One region of the Paraburkholderia sp. IW21 genome, then DNA from elsewhere that is predicted to be linked to it. Evidence: riboswitches for the same ligand, from Rfam matches in the RefSeq annotation. Region 1 holds a riboswitch; each other region holds the start of a gene.
What was found. Region 1 has a riboswitch for cobalamin ahead of cobW (cobalamin biosynthesis protein CobW). Riboswitches for the same ligand answer to the same signal wherever they lie in the genome.
Positions count from the first base shown of each region.

Region 2: linked by a shared signal. The riboswitch ahead of ACAX43_RS30915 (CbtB-domain containing protein) and the one ahead of cobW (cobalamin biosynthesis protein CobW) in region 1 are both predicted to bind cobalamin.
Region 3: linked by a shared signal. The riboswitch ahead of ACAX43_RS10595 (TonB-dependent receptor domain-containing protein) and the one ahead of cobW (cobalamin biosynthesis protein CobW) in region 1 are both predicted to bind cobalamin.
Region 4: linked by a shared signal. The riboswitch ahead of cobG (precorrin-3B synthase) and the one ahead of cobW (cobalamin biosynthesis protein CobW) in region 1 are both predicted to bind cobalamin.

Region 1 covers NZ_JBGGWA010000012.1:222,977-227,663, reverse strand. Annotated here, with positions in the region: gene cobN (cobaltochelatase subunit CobN) at 1-2,061, opposite strand, end outside; gene cobW (cobalamin biosynthesis protein CobW) at 2,068-3,168, opposite strand; cobalamin riboswitch at 3,358-3,638, opposite strand; cobalamin riboswitch at 3,731-3,958, shown strand; gene cobA (uroporphyrinogen-III C-methyltransferase) at 4,183-4,687, shown strand, end outside.
Region 2 covers NZ_JBGGWA010000019.1:45,593-50,279, forward strand. Annotated here, with positions in the region: gene ACAX43_RS30895 (ATPase domain-containing protein) at 1-896, opposite strand, end outside; gene ACAX43_RS30900 (hypothetical protein) at 970-1,125, opposite strand; gene ACAX43_RS30905 (hypothetical protein) at 1,124-1,564, shown strand; gene ACAX43_RS30910 (histidine phosphatase family protein) at 1,620-2,282, opposite strand; cobalamin riboswitch at 2,339-2,477, shown strand; gene ACAX43_RS30915 (CbtB-domain containing protein) at 2,520-2,741, shown strand; gene ACAX43_RS30920 (CbtA family protein) at 2,753-3,511, shown strand; gene ACAX43_RS30925 (DUF6531 domain-containing protein) at 4,009-4,687, shown strand, end outside.
Region 3 covers NZ_JBGGWA010000004.1:33,478-38,164, reverse strand. Annotated here, with positions in the region: gene ACAX43_RS10620 (SIMPL domain-containing protein) at 1-385, opposite strand, end outside; gene ACAX43_RS10615 (EVE domain-containing protein) at 583-1,041, opposite strand; RNA gene ssrS (6S RNA) at 1,138-1,319, opposite strand; gene ACAX43_RS10605 (cell division protein ZapA) at 1,435-1,749, opposite strand; gene ACAX43_RS10600 (ATPase) at 1,746-2,102, opposite strand; cobalamin riboswitch at 2,310-2,566, shown strand; gene ACAX43_RS10595 (TonB-dependent receptor domain-containing protein) at 2,657-4,561, shown strand; gene ACAX43_RS10590 (FecCD family ABC transporter permease) at 4,589-4,687, shown strand, end outside.
Region 4 covers NZ_JBGGWA010000007.1:139,601-144,287, reverse strand. Annotated here, with positions in the region: gene ACAX43_RS18265 (cobalt-precorrin-5B (C(1))-methyltransferase) at 1-207, opposite strand, end outside; gene cbiE (precorrin-6y C5,15-methyltransferase (decarboxylating) subunit CbiE) at 207-1,430, opposite strand; cobalamin riboswitch at 1,515-1,694, shown strand; gene cobG (precorrin-3B synthase) at 1,776-3,194, shown strand; gene ACAX43_RS18250 (precorrin-8X methylmutase) at 3,187-3,813, shown strand; gene ACAX43_RS18245 (precorrin-2 C(20)-methyltransferase) at 3,814-4,545, shown strand; gene cobJ (precorrin-3B C(17)-methyltransferase) at 4,542-4,687, shown strand, end outside.

The sequences.
Region 1 (4,687 bases):
CTCGCACAGCCACGCATCGACGCGCGTCAGCAGCGCATCTTCATCGTCCTGCCCGTTCGGCCTGTCAAGACTCAGCTCTTCATGCAGCTTATGTTCGACGATGGTCGCGAGAATCGTGCGCCTCAACAGCTTCGAGCGGCGCGGATCGACCATTAGCGCTTCATAGTATTCGTCGACCTGGCGCTCGAGATCCTGCAACGGTCCGTAACTCTCGGCGCGCGTGAGCGGCGGCATCAGGTGGTCGATGATGACGGCCTGCGCGCGACGCTTCGCCTGACTGCCTTCGCCTGGATCATTGACGATGAACGGATACAGATGCGGCATCGGCCCAAGAATCAGATCGGGCCAGCAGGCGTCGCTCAACGCGACGCTCTTGCCCGGCAGCCATTCAAGATTGCCATGCTTGCCGACATGCACGACCGCGTCGATGCCGAACGGGTGACGCAGCCAGAAATAGAAAGCCAGATACGCATGCGGCGGCACGAGATCGGCGTCGTGATAGCTCGCGTAGTCGCCCTGCTCGCGCGAACGTGACGGCTGAATCCCGACGAACGCATGCCCGCAGCGCCAGCCTGCGATCATGAACCGGCCACGCCGCAACGTCGGATCCTGTTCGGGCGCCCCCCAGCGTGCGTTCAGCGCATTGCGCGCTTCAGCGGGCAACGCGTTGAAGTACAAAAGATAATCGTCGAGCGCGAGGCTTTGCAGCGCGGGCCGCAAATCACGCACGACCGGATCGTTCGTCACGCCCTCAGTCAGCTTCTTTAACAGCGCATCGCCGTCGACGGGCAACTCGCCTAACCGATACCCTTCGTCGCCCAGCATCGACAGAATGCCGACCACCGAGGCCGGCGTATCGAGCCCCACTCCATTGCCGATGCGCCCTTCGCTCATCGGATAGTTGGCGAGAATCAGCGCAACTTTCTTGTCCGCGTTATCGAGCGTGCGCAGACGGCACCAGCGGCGGCTCAGTTCGGCAAGAAAGCCGACACGTTCGAGGTCCGGCTGATAACGGACCACATCGACTTCGGTGTGGGGACAACGATAGGCGAGCCCTTTGAAACTGATGGCCCGCGTGATGATGCGGCCGTCCACTTCCGGCAGCGCGATATGCATGGCGATATCGCGCGAGTTGAGGCCTTGATTGTCCTTGAGCCAGTCCTCGCGATTGCCGCCGCTCAGGATCACCTGCATCACCGGCGCGTCGCCGGCGAGCGCAATCGGCTCGGGGTCGTCGATGGCTGACGCGGCGAATGCGGTCGTGTTCAGCACCAGCGCGACATCATGTTGCGCGCACAACTGCTGCACGACTTCGCGGCTCATCGCATCTTTCAGCGAGGTAATCGCGATCGGCAGCGGATTCAGGCCTTGCGTGCCGAGCGCATCGATAAGGGCGTCGAACACGGCGGTATTGGCCGCTTGCAGATGCGCCTTGTAAAACAGAATCGCGGCGACTGGCGCGTCCGTGCGCCAACGCGCCTGCCAGTCGGCAATCGTCGGCGTATCGCGTTCGGGATGGTAGAGCGTAGCGGCAGGCAACGCGCGCGGCGGCGCCGGCTCGCGCCCCCAGCCGAGCTCGCGGTGGGCGATGCAGCGCAGGAACGCCTCGGCATTCTGCGGACCGCCCTCGCGTAGATAGCGCCATAACTGATGACACAGATCCGCGTCGGCGGTGCTACGTGCAAGCAGGTTCGGATCTTCCTGCAGATCGCCGGAGAACATCGCGAGCGTCTGCTGCTTGCGCTCGGCGAGCGCAACCACCTGTTCGATCCCGTAAGGCCAATACGCCTCGCCACCAAGATGATCGACCACCACGACACGCGCATGCTGCAACACGTCTTCGACATAAAAATCGACCGAAGCCGGCTGCCGCAAATACGTGACGTTCGCGAGCCGCACGCTCGGAAAGCCTTCCCCCAGCCGAGGAAACACGCTGGCGAGCAGCGACAGCGTGGTATCGGCCGAGCTGAGCACCACGATATCGGCGGGCTGCTGATCGATACGGATCACGCCTTGCGTATCGTCGACAAAGCCGCCCGGCGTAGTGCGCAGCAGATGCATGACCGGTTACGCCTGTTGCGGCTGGGCGCGCGGAACTGCGGCCAATGCGGCTTCGAAGGCGTGCTGCAGAACGGCTTGATCCAGGTCTTCACCGATCAGCACGAAACGGCTTTGCTGTCCCTCACCGGCTTCACCGGCTTGCCAACGGCGATCGAAGTAACTATCGAAACGACGGCCCACGCCCTGGATCACCAGACGCATTGCCGCGCCCGGCAACGCCGCGAAACCTTTGACACGGTAAATCGTGTTCGTCTCGACCAGCCCTTGCAACGCGGCGATCGCCGCTTCGCGCGACGAAACATTCGCGTGGACGACCACCGAATCGAATTCGTCATGGTGATGATCGGCGTCGTCAGCCGAACCATGGTGATCGTGGCGCAGGTGAATCGTTTCTTCAGAAGCTGCTTCGAGGCCCAGCAAGGTATGCAGATCGAGCTGACCCCTCTGCGCGCGCACGATCTTCACTTGCGGCGGAATTTCCTCGCGGATGGTGGCCTCGACTGAAGCTTGATGCGATTCGTCGAGCAAATCGGTTTTGTTCAGAATCACCAGATCAGCCGCAGACAATTGATCTTCGAACAGTTCGTGCAACGGCGATTCGTGATCGAGATTCGGATCGGCTTTGCGTTGCGCATCCACGGCAAGTGGATTGTCGGCGAACTGGCCACTCGCCACGGCGGGACCGTCCACCACGGTGACTACCGCGTCGACGGTAAAGCTATTCTTGATCTGCGGCCAGTTGAACGCCTGCACCAGCGGCTTCGGCAACGCGAGACCCGAGGTTTCGATCAGCACGTGATCGATCTGCTCGCGGCGCTCCACCAGTTTTTCCATCACCGGGAAAAATTCTTCCTGCACGGTACAGCAGAGGCAGCCGTTCGCGAGTTCATACAGTTGGCCTTCAGTCTCGACGCCGTTTTCATCGCAGCCGATCCCGCAACCCTTGAGGATTTCCCCGTCGATGCCGAGTTCACCGAACTCGTTGACGATCACCGCGATGCGCTTGCCGCCCGCATGCTGAAGAATGTGCCGCAACAGTGTGGTCTTGCCGCTGCCGAGAAAGCCCGTGACGATGGTGACGGGGATCTTGCGCATTTGAGTTTGCATCGTGAGGTCCATCCGTAGGAGTTGCACGTGCACGCCGGCGCGTTTGTCTGTATCGGTCAAGCCAACGGGGCTGATGCCCTGAAAGCACGGACGATAACAAAACACGGGGATGAACAACGGCGTTACCCAGGCAACAGAAAAACAGAAAACGCGAATGAGATCATGAACGCAGCGCCGCATCCCCGCGGCGTTCGTTCTTCGTATTCTGGCCGGTATCCGGGCTGGCGAAAGCGCCGCTTCCCCTTCCCGAGCGAGTGGTTTCTCGCCCAGTGGGTATATGCCTACGCGGCCTTGCGCGTGGACATCGAAGCCGGCTCCGCGGCGCCAGGCAATCAACCTGGAACCGCTTTTCGCTTACCGTTGCGGGGGCAGCACAGGTTGACCCTATCCATGGCAGGCGGGCACCCTGTTTCCCGTTTAACTGCATGCGCACGAGCGCGCACACGAGCACCAAAGTGCGTGCGAGTGTAGGCCCGCGGCCCCGCGCCGTCAAGAAAACGCGGGCCTCGGCAGCGGGCCTCGGCAGGGCCTTTCCGCAGTGCCGGCGCCGCCTGTGGTGTGCTATCGTATGCGCGCGTTTGGTGCCCGCACATGCGTTCGCATGTGCAGTTAAACGGGAAACAGGCCGCGCTCGCTGCGCTCAACCTGTGCTGTCCCCGCAACGGTAAGCGACCTGCGGTGCTTTCGCATCGCGCATGCGTTTTTGATGCCACTGTCTGAGGAATCCGACGGGAAGGCAAAACGCATGAGGCCGCCAGCCCGGATACCGGCCAGACGCGGAGGCGGCGAACGTCACGCTGCCGGCCGCCGGAATCCGCGAGGGACGGATGTGAAGGCGCTGAAGCACGACGTGGCGCCGCTGTTTGCGTTTCCCTATGGGAAACGCGCGAGTGGCGTTTATCGTCGTGCGTAATTCTCGTAGCACCGCATGACCTCGATTTCCGCCATCTGGAGCGCATTGCCGCTCCGCCTTTTCCCGCTTGTCACGACATGGCGCACGCCATGCATGCCGCAATGAGCCGCGCCTGGCTGATCGGCGCCGGCCCCGGCGACGTCGAACTGATGACCCTCAAGGCGATTCGCGCCTTGGCGCAAGCCGACGTGGTGCTGGTCGACGATCTGGTGAACCCCGACGTACTGCAGTTCGCGCGCGCCGACGCGCTGGTCGTGTACGTCGGCAAACGGGGTGGGCATCCGTCGACGCCGCAGGCCGGCATCGTCGCGCAGATGCTCGAACACGTGCAGGCCGGGCGCAGCGTCGCGCGTTTGAAAGGCGGCGATCCGTTCGTGTTTGGCCGCGGCGGCGAAGAACAGCAGGCGCTGCATGCAGCGGGCATCGAGGTGGACGTGATCAACGGCATCACGGCGGGGATCGGGGCGCCCGCGGCGATCGGCATTCCGGTCACGCATCGCGATCACACGCAAGGCGTGGTGTTCGTCACGGGCCACGGCGCCGGCAGCGGCGAGCCGGACTGGGCCGCACTCGTCGCCACGCGCATGACGCTGGTGATTTATATGG
Region 2 (4,687 bases), on a different contig from region 1:
CCACGATCTAGCGCTGCGACCAGGCACGACACCACCGTGGTGGTCTTGCCGACGCCCGACGGGCCGATCAATAGCGCATTGGTGCCCGGGATCAAACCGCCGCCGAGCAGCGCGTCGAGACCCGGCGTGCCGGTGCTGCGCACTCGGGTATTGAATTCCGCATGATGCTCCGCCGCGACGAGGCGCGGATAAACGTGGATGCCGCCGGTGTCGAGGGTGAAGTCGTGATAGCCCTCGCGAAACTTGATACCGCGCATCTTCGAGATGCGCATGCGTCGCCGGTTCCCGCCGTAGTCGTGCACGAGGTTGTCGAGACTGATCACGCCGTGCGCGATGCTGTGCAACTGGACATCACCGGGGTCCGATGTATTGTCGTCGAGCAGGAGGACCGTGCATTCGCGGGTGGCGAAATAGCGCTTGAGCGCCAGAATCTGCCGGCGATAGCGCAACGGGTTCTGCGACAACAGACGCAACTCTGAGAGGCTGTCGAGCACGATGCGCACGGGCTTGAGCGCGTCGACCTGCTCGATGACGTTGCGCACGGTCTCGCCGAGTTCGACTTCGGCCGGGTGCAGCACGGTTTGTTCGTATTGCGGGTCGAGGCCTTCGTCGGACAGGAGTTCGAGGATGCTGAATGTGCTGATGTCCCAGCCGTGGCTGTCCGCTACTGAGATCAGCTCGTCGCGGGTTTCGGACAACGTGATGTATAGCCCTACCTGGCCGTCGGCGGCAGCCTGCAGTAAAAATTGCAACGCGAGGGTAGTTTTACCTGTGCCGGGGGCACCTTCGACAAGGTATAGGCGGTGCGGCGTGAGACCGCCCCCCAGAACGTTGTCGATTCCCTGTATTCCGCAGGAGAGACGGGCCGGTATGCCGGCGGCAGGTTGGTTAGACATTGCGTAACGGGTTGGCGTCAATTTAGTGGGCGGTATTTTCTTTGCCGGTACGGTGTGACCGCAATTTGTATGCCTACAGGCGCTGTTTGCCAGCGTCGATGAGCAACGTGATGATCGCCGTGCAGGCCACTTTCTGGTGCACTCGGCTCGTGCGATCGATTTGCCGCCCTTCCATAGGCACGAAGCGTGCTGTCGCGATAGCGCCCCGTTCGAAGGATTGCGCCGACATGAACAAGATCCTCATGCTTATTGCCGCGATTGCCGCCTTGTCGCTGAGCGCATGGCTGCCGCAGAGTGCGAATGCCGACGATGCGCCCAGCCCATGCACATCGCTCAAACGTATCGTCGCGACGGCGCCAGGCGGTTTAGCCTCGCTGACGCCGGATGACGGGAGGGGCATCGCGCAACCCTACGGCGATGACGCGCAATGTTCAGCGAACCACGGCAGCTACCAATGCACGTGGACGCCGCACAACGACGCCGGCTCGAATGCGGACGCCCTGCAGGCCGTCGCGGCGGATATCGCATCGTGTTTGCCGGACGCGACGCACGATCAGAATTCGCCGGGACGTCAGCACTTTTATCTAGGCACGCGTGCCAGGCGAACCGATATCACCTTGACGCGTTCTGGTTCGAACAAGCTGAGGCTGGTTGTCTCGGGCAAGTGAGCGGAAGAGGAGTTTCGACGCGGCCAAGCTGTCCCCATGCGCGCAGCCGTAGCCGTTACTGAGTGGCGGGCCACCATGTCCAGCCGCGTCGCGCGCATCGCAACTCGACGACCGAGAGCGGCGCGACTTCGATGCGTGGAAAGACGGCGGGCGACGCCCCGAGCGCATGAACGATCGCTGCCCGGATCACCGGCGCGTGCGTGACGGTGACCACATCTCGCCTATTGCGCGGCGCGCCGCTCGTTGCTTTGCTTGGCGCCGCATCCATTGCACCGCCCATTGCGTCGCTTAACGCAGCATCGCCCGTTAGCCTGCTGATTTCTTCGCTCATTGCATCGAGCCATTGTCCTACCCGCTTGACGAGTTGACTGAATGACTCGCCGTCGGGTGCGGCCGCGTCGGGATCGTGCGTCCATGCAGCGAGATCTTGCGGCGCTTCGACGGCGAGATCAGCGAGACGCCGGCCATGCCATCGACCGTAATCCCTGTCCGCCAGTCCCTTGTGGACGGTTGCGACGAGACCTAAGGCCGACGCCGTCTCGCGCGCGCATACGGCTGGGCTGACGAAGACCGCCACGACGTCCGGAATCGACAGACGCGCTCGCGCCGCGCTGGCTTCGGCGAGGCCGCGTGCGTCGAGTGGATCGTCGGCGGGGAAACGGCCTGCGCGCATTGCGGCGGTCGACGCGTGGCTGACCAGTAACAGCCGTGTGTCCATTCAGTTCATTTCCATGAAGGCCCAGACTAAAGCGGGAGGCGTGCGACCATGCCTGGCGCTATCGAGAGGCAAAGTTTAGCGCGTAGAATAGCGGCACTGCGAAGCACGGAAGCCGGTGAGAACCCGGCGCGGTCGCGCCACTGTATTCGGTATTCACAGCCGAAAGCCAGACCTGAGCTTCGCACTATTCCTTTTCAATCGACTATTGGGGCGCGTTACCCCCAGGAGATGTCCCGTATGACCCACGCTGTTTTCGATTCCGCGACTCTGCCCGCCGCTCAACCCACGCCGATTCCACTGCGTGAGTTGTTGCCCTGGGTCGTGTTCGGCGGCTTGCTGCTGTTGCTCGCGCTTTATTTCGTTGGTGCGGAACAGGGTGCCACGTCACTGATTCCCGGCATGTACGTGCATGAATTCGTGCACGACGGCCGCCATCTGCTCGGCTTTCCCTGCCACTAACGGAGTCGACCATGGTTGGTAAGTTGTTGGTGCGCGGGATGCTTGCAGGCATCGCCGCGGGACTCCTCACGTTCGGCTTTGCCCGAGTGGTGGGCGAGCCGCAGGTCAGTCAGGCGATTTCCTTCGAGGAAAAGACCGAGGCCGCGGGCGCCGATGCACACGAACACGGGCATGAAGAGGAACTCGTAAGCCGCGGCACGCAAGCGGGCTTGGGCCTGTTGACTGGCGTCGTGGCATATGGCGCCGCATTCGGTGGGTTGTTTTCGCTGGTGTTCGCGTATGCATATGGCCGCGTCGGCGCATTGAGTGCACGCGCGTTGTCCGCATGGTTGGCGCTCGGCGCGTTTGTCGCGCTGGTGATCGTTCCGAGCATCAAGTATCCGGCGAATCCTCCGTCAGTGGGCGACCCCGGGACGATCGGGACCAGGACCGGCTTGTTCTTCCTGATGATCGCGATCTCGCTGACGGCGTTGGTGTTTTCGCTGAAGGTGCGGCGCCGCGCGGCGCTGAAGCTGGGCGCGTGGAACGGATCGATTGTGGCGGGCCTGGTGTTCATCGTGATCATTGCTGCTGTGCAGTTGTCGATGCCGACAATCAACGAAGTGCCGGCAGGTTTCCCGGCGACGCTGTTGTGGAAGTTTCGCGTGGCGGCAATTGGGATGCAAGTGATTATGTGGACGACCATCGGGTTGCTGTTTGGCGCAATGGTCGAGCGGAGCAAGCTGTTGATTCCCGCGAGTCGCAGCGCGGCGAAGTCTGCTTACCTTTGATCGAGAGGCGCGACCGCGAGGGCGGTCGCGGTCGCGCGGACGTGCAGCGCCAGAGAAGCCAAAGACATCAGGTACTTGGCGTGCTTGCCAGAATGTTATCCACAGGCTTATGGACAAAAACTGGGGATAACTTTGGAGCGTTCGCTTGAACGGCTAGGTCACGCATAGCTCGGTTTTCATGGGGACGCCCAGTCCCCTTCTTCCTTGTCGGCCCGATGCGGCCTCTCAGCTTCCCTCTACCTTCGCGCAGGAATATCTCGTGGCCGGACTAGTCGCGAGGGCTTTTCTGCGTCTGCTTTTCTTGTTGTCGCCGTTATTGCGTGTCCATGGCCTGCATGTTCTTTCGTGACGTCTTACGGCTTGTTCTGGCTGGCGTCGCAAGCGTCTGTTGCGAGAGGCCAGGGAAGTCACAAGTTTAGGATTTGTCGGATTTCCACTATCGAGTCTTCTTTATAGAGTGCTTGGGCTTCAAACAAGTACAACCAATAAGGATGACTATGAAAAACAAAAGACTTGATGAGAGACCAACGGGAATAACGGCACGCCTGCTCGCCGCATTCATGCTGCTCATGGTCGCGTTTGGCGCCAACGCGGCAGATTACATGCAATGCATGCAGACCTACCAGAAATCTCTCGGGATTCCCGGGACCCCGACCTGCGCTATCCAGGTCGCGGGCACTTCGCCTATGTCGACGGGCCCGGACGATCCCTATAACGCATTGAATTACTACAACTGTCCTAATGCCTCGGATTGGATAGCCGACTATTGCGGCGGCGTACCGGTCCCGCCTCAGTCCGACGACTCCTGCCCCGTCGCGGACCCGGTGTTGCCGGCAAAGGGCATTGTCATGCTTTCCGAGCCTGACTTCGCGAGCGGCGACACGCTTCCACTTGTCTTTAAGCGCACGTATCTTTCGAAGCCCTATGACACCACGCAGACAGCGATGGGCCGCAACTGGGTCAATAACTGGCAGCGTAGGCTCGACCTGCTCGGGATCAACGCGAGCGTGCCGCACATTGTTGCCTATCGGGGTGACCAGCAAGCTCTGACGTTCAAGTGGATTGGCGGAGCGTGGGTCGTACCAGGAAATCGCGGGCTCTCCCTGACGAAAGCGGGCGACGGTTACTTCTACCTGAAGGACGAACTGCCGGGTACGACGGAAGCCTACTCCGATA
Region 3 (4,687 bases), on a different contig from region 1:
AGTCGTGCGATTCGAGCACGACCTCCGTACGCCCGCGCCATGCGGAAATGCGGCCGTCGCGATCAGTGGACGGATAGATCGAGAACGAACCCGTGCGGGCCGTCACACCGTTCACACCCTTGGCTTTCTGCAGCGCTGCATCGGCGCGCTGATTCAGCGTGGACGTGAGTGCCGACGGATCGCTCGCTTCCTGTTCATAGAACAGCGTGATATCGACGACGTCTTGCGGCACTTCCGCGCTTGCCTGTGCATTCAGCGACAGTACGCCCGCGGGCTGATACTGCGTCACGCCCTGCGCGCGGGCCATGGCCGGCGTCAGCGCGAGCGCGGCAGGAGCGGCGCATACGAGGGCGAGAGCAAGTGCTCGTGCGGTGTTTTTTGTCATTCCTGGACTCCTTGCTTGAAACAGGTTGTGCACGATGGGAGCGAACGCCGTGCAGTGGCACAACGTTTGCGAGTCCGTTAGGCGCTTGTAACCTGGGCTTGGTTCCCTAATTTGAGGTTTGCTTCAACGTGCGCCCTGGTGTGCGTGCCGGCATGCCTACGATTCAGCGACACCGTCTCGCATGTGCGTATGCAACCTTAAACAAGGCGCTTGGTGATGAAGCGCCATTCGGCTTCGCTCACCGGCGTGATCGACAGTCGGTTGCCTTTGGCGAGCACGCGCATGTCCTTCAATTCCTTATGCTCGCGCAACGCGGCCAACGGAATCAACGGGATTTTCTTCTTGAACACCACATCGACGAGCAGCCAGCGCGGCGTTTCCTGCGACGACTTCGGATCGTAGTAGGGGCTCTTCTTGTCGAATTGCGTGGGGTCCGGGTAGGCGGTGGACGATACCTCCGCGAGCCCCGCAATGCCGGGCTCCGGACAACTCGAGTGATAGAACAGTACGCCGTCGCCCACCTGCATCATGTCGCGCATGAAGTTGCGCGCCTGATAGTTGCGTACGCCGGTCCACGGCAACGTGTGTTGCGGTGCGTGGGCGAGATGATCGATGCTTGCTTCGTCCGGTTCGGACTTCATCAGCCAGTAGCGCATGAGTCGAGTTGAACGTTAAGAGGTTGAAGATGCAGAGGAAAAACGCGAGACCCAAAGAAAAACGGCACCGAACCGAAGTCCGATGCCGTTCTAAATAAGGTCCCCGCCTTAGCCGCTAGGCCGGCATCCTGAACCGGGGGTTCAGAATTGGTCGCAGTTAGCAGCACTTCGGGTACATCAGACAGAGTGACGCGCACACCCGTGCTACAAATTTCCACAACCGTGCACATGGCATTGGTTCAAGGAATATATGACCTTGGCGAACCAGGCAGGGAAGCTAAACCGATGAAGCTGAAACGATGAAACCCACCGAGTGAACCAAACGTTTGCTGAGTTTTCGCTCATGCATTTCGCTTGAATCCGCAGCCGGTCTCAGGACCGGCCTTTCGATATTTACTGCATGCTGTACTGCTGAATCACAGTACCCAGTTGTTCGTTCATTTGATGCATTGTACGCCGGATTTCCTCGGCGGGAAATGCTTCTCCGTGTCTCACGCTCGTTTGCAGCTTAAGCAGTTCCGATGCCAGCGACAGCGCAGCCATGACGGCAATGCGATCCGTGCCGCGTACGTTGCTGTTATTGCGGATCTTCGACATTTCGGCGTCGACGCGTGCCACCGCTTCAAGCAGCGCGCCTTCAGTTTCGGCCGAGCAGGCGAGACGATACGGTGCGCCGAGAATCGATACTTCGATCTGCTTGGTGGTCATGCATTTTCTCCATGGCGGGTGACGTCGCGCTCCGCTTCGACCTCGTGCGGTGCGGCCTCGAGCAGATCGAGCTGATTGTCCGGCTCGCTCTGCCCGCGGCCCCGCGGCAGCTTTTCGAGAATCGCATTCAGGCGGACCTGAGCGTCGTCGATCTTTGCCGACAGCGCATCACGTTCCGCTTGCAGCGCATCGCGCTCCTCGCGCATCAACGCGAGGTCGGTACGCGTGGCCTCTGCTTCGGCGCGCGTTTGGGCGAGCTGCTCTTCGAGCGCGAGTCGCGCGTCATTGTGGCGTTGGCTGATCGCGATCAGCTTGCCGATATTTTGTGAAAGTGTTTCGAGTTCGGTGAGCATCTGCTGCGTCCTCTAAAGACATTGCATTTTAGCGCGGAATGTCGCAGGTTCCGACAATTGTCTCGTTTCGAGACGTAACAACATCGCTTTGTGCAGGCTTTTATCGACCCTATGACGAAAAACACCTCGCGCATCGGACAATAACCTGCCCTTAACAGAACAGATCGGGCAGGGTTCGACCGTTCTTGACGGGTCCGAAGGCCGCTTCTAAACTGGCCGCACTTTGGTGCCCGCGCGCGCTTTCAACAGTGCGCGCAGTTAAACGGGAAGCAGGGCGCGGCGTTCGCCTGAACGCGCGAACCTGCGCTGCCCCCGCAACGGTAAGCGACCGCATTCGTCGTGCAGGTCGGTCCTGATTGTGTGTTCGACGCTGAACATGCGAGTGTGCCACTGCGCGTCACGCGTGGGAAGGTGGGATCGATATGTCGCCAGCCCGGATACCGGCCAGAGGGAGAGGGTTGTCTCCGCGCAAACGTTAAAGCGCGCTGACGCCTTGTTACGCATCGGCCTGCGGGGAAGCGGGGCGAGCACGCTATCCACAGGAATGTCATCCCATGCTGTCCCCCATCGCTCGCGCGGCGTTGCTCGCCTTTGCGGGTCTGCCGCTCGTCGTGCACGCTCAGGCTGCGGCTTCATCGTCTTCTTCGTCTTCATCATCATCTTCTTCTGCCGAGACGGGGGCTGCCGGTCTATCGCCCACGGTGTTGTCGCCCGTAGTCGTGACCGCGGAGCGCGGGCCGCAACCGCTCGCTGAGGCGATCCCGCCGACCACGCTATTCGATCAGCAGGACATCGCCGATTCGGCCGCGACCGATTTGCCCGGTCTGCTGCAACTCGCTCCCGGCGCGCAGATCTCGCGCACGGGTGGCCCGGGTTCCACTGCCAGCCTGTTTCTGCGTGGCGCGTCGTCGACGCAATCGCTGTTGCTGATCGATGGCGTGCGAGTCGACTCGGTGAGTCTGGGCGCGCCGCAACTCGCGCAGATTCCGCTCGACCAGATCGATCACGTCGAAGTCGTGAACGGTAACGTGTCGGCACTGTACGGCTCGGGCGCAATCGGCGGCGTGGTACAGGTGTTCACCAAAGCTGGCGGCGACCATCCGCCACGTTTCAATTTTTCGGTGGGCTACGGCAGCTATCACACGCAGACGCAACAGGCCGGCGTGAACGGCGCCTTGGATAAGGACGGCAAGACGACCTTCAGCATCTCGCTCGCGCGCTCGAAAGACGACGGTTTTTCGTCGCTCAATCCTGCGCAGGCCCCTAACGCGAATCCGAACGCGAACGGCTATCTGAACGAAAGTATCTCGGCTTCGCTGCGCCACAAATTTAACGACAAGTGGGACGCAGGCGTCACGTATTTCCAGTCGAACGGCAATAACAGCTACGACAATGCGTACGGCGTGCCGGCCGATCTGAACAACCTGTATAGCAAGGTGCGCCAGGTGTCGGCGTTCGCGAACGGCAAGCTGACCGACTGGTGGACCACGCATTTCGTCGTCTCCGAAGGCGACGACCGTAGCGTGTCGAATACCAACGGCATCTACAACGGCCGCTTCGATACCGACAATCGCCAGTACACCTGGCAGAACGATTTCGCGCTCGCCGCGCAACAGAAGCTGCAGGTCGGCTACGAGCATCTCGATCAGAGCCTCGACTCGGATACGTTCGCGGCGCCTGGCCGGCATGTGGATTCGGGCTTTGTCGGCTATACAGGACGCTTTGGGCGCAACCAGATTCAGGCCAACGTGCGGCGCGATCAGTATTCCGATTTCGGCGGGGCGAACAGTTACTATCTCGGCTACGGTTTCGACATCACCGAGCATTGGAAGGCGACTGCAAGCTATTCGGATTCGTTCCGCGCGCCGAGCTTCGACGATCTGTACTATCCGATCAGCGGCAATCCGTCGATCCAGCCGGAGCGCAGCCACTCGATCGAAGCAGCGTTGCAGTACGCGTCGAATGCGCTTGGCGTGATGCGCCTGAGCGCGTTCCAGACGCGCTATTCGAATCTGATCGACTACCCGCAGGTCACGCCAGGCATCTATCTGGCAGAGAACGTCGGCCATGCGAAGGTGCAGGGACTCGAAGGATCGTGGAGCGGTCACGTGGGCAAGACGGATGTGCGCGCATCGATAACGCTGCAAAATCCCGTCGACCTCGATAGCGATACCGACCTCGTGCGGCGTGCGCGGCGCTTCGCGTCGCTGGCGGTGAATCGCAGCATCGCCGGTTGGCGTGTCGGCGGCGAGTGGATATTGAGCGGCGCGCGCGACGATAGCAGCGGCAAGCTGGGCGGCTACGGCGTGGTGAATCTGTCGGCGCGCTACAACATCACAAAGGCGTGGTACGTGACCGCGCAAATCCAGAACCTGTTGAACAAGGACTATGAAACGGCCTACTCGTATAACTCGCCGCGGCGCGGTGCCTATGTCACGGTCGGTTGGCAGCAGCAGTAACGGGTGCGCCTCTCCGGGTTCAGGCGGATGAACCGCAATCCGGGTTCGATACCCGCGACGCTGCGTGTGATGAGTGCGAAGCGCGCGGCTGCGATCTGGTTCGCGCTTGCCGCAATCGCGCTGGCT
Region 4 (4,687 bases), on a different contig from region 1:
GCCGGCTTCCGCGCCGTCGGCGCTCAGGCGGCAAAACACCAGCGGCATCGGCACATGCTGGCCCTTCGGCAACACGATCTCCGCGACCTCGCTGACGACACCCGCAAGCAGCAGGCGTGCCGCCGCGAGCGACGTCGCGGTGGCGCAACTGCCGGTCGTGTAGCCGCTACGCAGCGGCGCGGGTTGTTCGGGCGTTTCTTCGCGCATTACGGTTGAGCAGGTGAGTCGGCGGCCTTGGTGACTTCAAGCAGCGTGATCGGCAGCGCCTGGCGCCACGTATCGAAGCCGCCAAGCGGCTGCGCGTCGGCGAGCGCGATGCGGGTCAGCGTGCCGCCATATTGCTCACGCCACGCCGTCAGGGCCGCCTCGCCTTGCAAGGTGACCGCGTTGGCGACCAGCCGGCCGCCCTCACGCAGACGCGCCCAGCAAGCGTCGAGCACGCCCGGCACCGTCGCGCCGCCGCCGATGAACACGGCATCCGGCACCGGCAGCCCCGCCAACGCATCAGGCGCGCGGCCGGCCACCAGTTGCAAACCGGGCACGCCCAACGCATCGCGATTGTGCTCGATAAAACGCTGCCGCTCCGCGTGCCCTTCGATCGCGATAGCGCGGCAGGTCGGGTGCGCGCGCATCCATTCGATGCCGATCGAACCGCTACCCGCGCCCACATCCCACAGCAATTCACCCGGCGTCGGCGCAAGGCGCGCCAGCGTGATCGCGCGTACGTCGCGTTTGGTCAACTGACCGTCGTGGCGAAAGGCGTCGTCGGGTAAACCGGAAGTCAGCGGCAGACGCGGAGCGCCTTCCGTTGCACAGCATTCGAGCGCAATCAGGTTCAGCGCCGCCACTTCGCCCGTGGACCATTGATCCGCTCGGCCGTCGATGCGCCGCTCGAGATCGCCGCCCAAATGCTCCAGTACGGTCATCCGGGTCGCGCCGAAACCGCGGGTGTCGAGCCATTCGGCCAGCGCAGCAGGCGTGCGTCCGTCAGCGCTCAACACGAACACGCGCGCGCCGTCATGCAAATGGGTATTCAACGTCGGAAGCGGCCGGCCTACCAGCGAGACCGTCGCGACATCCTGCAATGGCCAGCCGAGCCGCGCGGCCGCCAGCGACAACGACGACGGCGCGGGCAGCACCCGCAACTCGCCTGGCGGCAGCTGCCGCGCCAAGGTCGCACCGACCCCAAACAGCATGGGATCGCCGCTCGCCAGCACGCACACGGGGGCCGCGCGCTCCGCCAGCAACGGCGCGAGATCGAACGGACGCGGCCATGCCGCACGGCGCGCGGCGAGGCGCGCAGGCAACATCGCCAGATGACGTTCGCCGCCGTAAACCACCGACGCTTCCAGCAAAGCACGCCGCGCGGGCCTCCCCAAGCCGGCGAAGCCGTCATCGCCTATGCCCACCACGGTCAGCCACGCCGGCATGCATCCATCCTCATTCTGTATCTTCAAATAGTGCGCTGTGCCACGCCGATCAAAGCGTCCAGCCTCGTTGTGCTGTTCGAAAAAAGGCATAATACAGCCGCCGGTGCCCTTCGGGGCCGAAGAGGGAACACAGTGTCACTGTGGCTGCCCCCGCAACTGTATGCAGCGAGTCCGCCTGCGCTCCGCGCCACTGGTTCAACCGGGAAGGCAGCGGCGGACCATGACCTGCCAGCCAGGAGACCTGCCGGCGAGACTGTTCGTGCCAGCCTACATCGGGCGGGGTGTACCGATGCCGCAGTAATGCCCCTCGCGGCTTGCTCGGGCCGTCGCGCGACGCTAAACCCGGTGTCCGTCTTGAATCAAGCTTCGCCCTCCACCGCTTTACCTGACGCAGCCCTTGCGCTGCGGCCGTCGGCATGCCCGGGGCTGCTGCGCATCGTCGCCGCGCGCGACGGTGGGATTTGCCGGATCAAATTGCCCGGCGGCGAGTTGAGCGCGGCGCAGGCTGCCGTGATCGCCGACGCGAGCGAGCAGCACGCGGCCGGCGTGATCGAGCTGACCAATCGCGCGAATCTGCAAGTGCGTGGGGTGCGGGTCGGCCATGAAGCGGCGTTGATCGCGGCGCTGATCGATGCGGGCCTTGGCCCCGCTCCGGCGACCGGCGCAAGGCAAGCGTCAACCTTGATACCGGCATCCGCTGCAGACGATGTGCGCAATGTGATGGTGAGCCCTGCTGCCGGACGCGATCCGTTTGCGCTGTTCGACACCACGCAGCTCAGCGCCGAACTGCTCACGCTGCTGCAAACCGAAGCGCGTTTCGCGGGGCTATCGCCGAAATTCGCGTTGTCGCTCGACGGCGGTGAGCGTCTTGCCCGGGTGGATCATCCGCATGATGTCTGGTTGGCGGCGACGCAAACTGAAGACGGTGTGCGATTTGTGTTCGGTTTGGGGGGATGCCCAGCTGCGGTGACGAACGCGGGTGCGGGTGCGCTTGCCGCTGTACTGCCTTCGCAAGTCCCTGATCTTGTCCGCGCACTGCTGCACACGTTCCTCGATCTGGCTGCAGCCGATGCCATGCGTATGCGTCACCTGCTGGCCGCACATTCCGTCGACGCCGTATTGCAGCACGCTCAAACGTATGTCGATTTTCCGCTGTCACGTGACCCATCGCTCGCGAACTGGCGACGCGCCACGCCAGCCGACGCCACGCTGCGACTCGGCGCGCACGCGCAACGGGTAGTGGGAACGTGGCACGTAGGCGGCCAGCCGCCGCTCGGACGCCTCGACACCGCGACCTTGCGCGGCGTTGCCACGCTCGCGCAACAGCGCGGCAACGGTACGCTTCGCATGACCCCCTGGCAAAGCGTGTTGCTGCCCGATATCGCATCGGACGCGGTGCCTGCCGTGCTCGCCGCAATGAACGCGCTAGGCCTCGCCTGTGACCCCGCGCAGCCTGGTACGCGCTTGATCGCCTGCGCCGGCTCTACAGGCTGTGCAAAAAGCCTCGCCGATACCAAGGCCGACGCGCTGCTTTTAGCGGATCGCCTGCCCGACGGTGTCGACGTCCATCTAAGCGGATGCCAACGCTCTTGTGCCGCCGCGCACCGCGCGCCCTACACGCTGCTGGCGGTGGCCCCCGGCGCATACGACCTTTACCGACGTGACGCCTCACCGGGTTTCGGTGACTGCGTCGCGCACCAACTCACGATCGAACAGGCCGCCGACATGCTCGAACACCTGGTCCGGAGCCCTTCAGATGCTTGATTACATTCGCGACGGTCAGGAGATCTATCGCCAATCCTTCGCGACGATACGCGCGGAGGCCGACCTCTCGCGCATCCCCGCCGACCTCGAAAAGCTCGCCGTGCGCGTGATCCACGCGTGTGGCATGGTCGACGTGATTGAAGATCTTCGGTTTTCTGAAGGCGCAGGCGCTGCAGGCCGCGCGGCACTCGCGCAAGGCGCGCCGATTCTGTGCGATGCCGGCATGGTGGCGCAAGGCATCACGCGCGCGCGATTGCCCGCTAACAACGAAGTGATCTGCACACTCACGCACGAAGACGTGCCTGGATTGGCGCGCGAACTCGGCAATACGCGCTCGGCCGTGGCGCTCGAATTGTGGCGACCGCATCTGGCCGGGAGTGTCGTCGTGATCGGCAACGCGCCGACCGCGCTGTTTCATCTGCTCGACATGCTCGACGCCGGCGCGCCAAAACCCGCGTTGATTCTCGGCTTTCCAGTGGGCTTTGTCGGCGCGGCCGAATCGAAAGCAATGCTGGCCGAAGACAGTCGCGGCGTGCCCTACGTCGTGGTGCACGGCAGACGCGGCGGCAGCGCGATGGCCGCCGCCGCGGTGAACGCGCTGGCCACGGAGGTCGAGTAAATGACCGTGCAAGGACGTTTATTCGGCCTCGGCGTCGGCCCCGGCGACCCGGAACTCATCACACTGAAAGCGCTGCGTTTGCTGAAGGCGGCGCCCGTAGTCGCGTACTTTGTCGCGAAGGGTAAGAAGGGCAACGCGTTCAGCATCATTGAAACGCATTTGCATGACGCTCAGCAGCATCTGCCGCTCGTTTATCCGGTCACCACCGAAGCGCTCGAGCCGCCGCTTTCCTATGAAGCGATCATCGCCGATTTCTACGACACCGCTGCGGAGATCGTCGCCGGCCATCTCGGTGCAGGCCGCGACGTCGCGGTGATTTGTGAAGGCGACCCGTTTTTCTACGGCTCGTATATGTATTTGCACGACCGGCTCGCGGCGCGCTTCGAGGCCGAAGTCGTGCCCGGCGTGTGCTCGATGCTCGGCGGTGCGGCTGTGCTCGGTTCGCCGCTGGTGTATCGCAATCAGAGTTTGTCGGTGCTCTCCGGCGTGTTGCCTGAGGACGAATTGCGCCGGCGTCTCGCCGATGCGGACGCCGCGGTCATCATGAAACTCGGCCGCAATTTCGACAAGGTGCGGCGCGTGCTCGGCGAACTCGGTCTCGCGCATCGCGCGCTTTACGTGGAACGCGCGACGATGGGCAATCAGCGCATCGTGCCGCTCGCCGACGTCGATCCGATGGCGTCGCCGTACTTTTCGCTGCTCGTCGTGCCGGGGGAAAAATGGCAAGGATGACGCCGCCCGCGATTGTGATCCTCGGCGTGGGCGCGTTGACGACTGCGAGGCGTATCCAGGCCCTGTATGCGGGTTCCCAGGTGCATGCTTTGCATGGGCGTGTCGAGGCTGATGTCTCGTACACGGAGCTCGGCGCGCATCT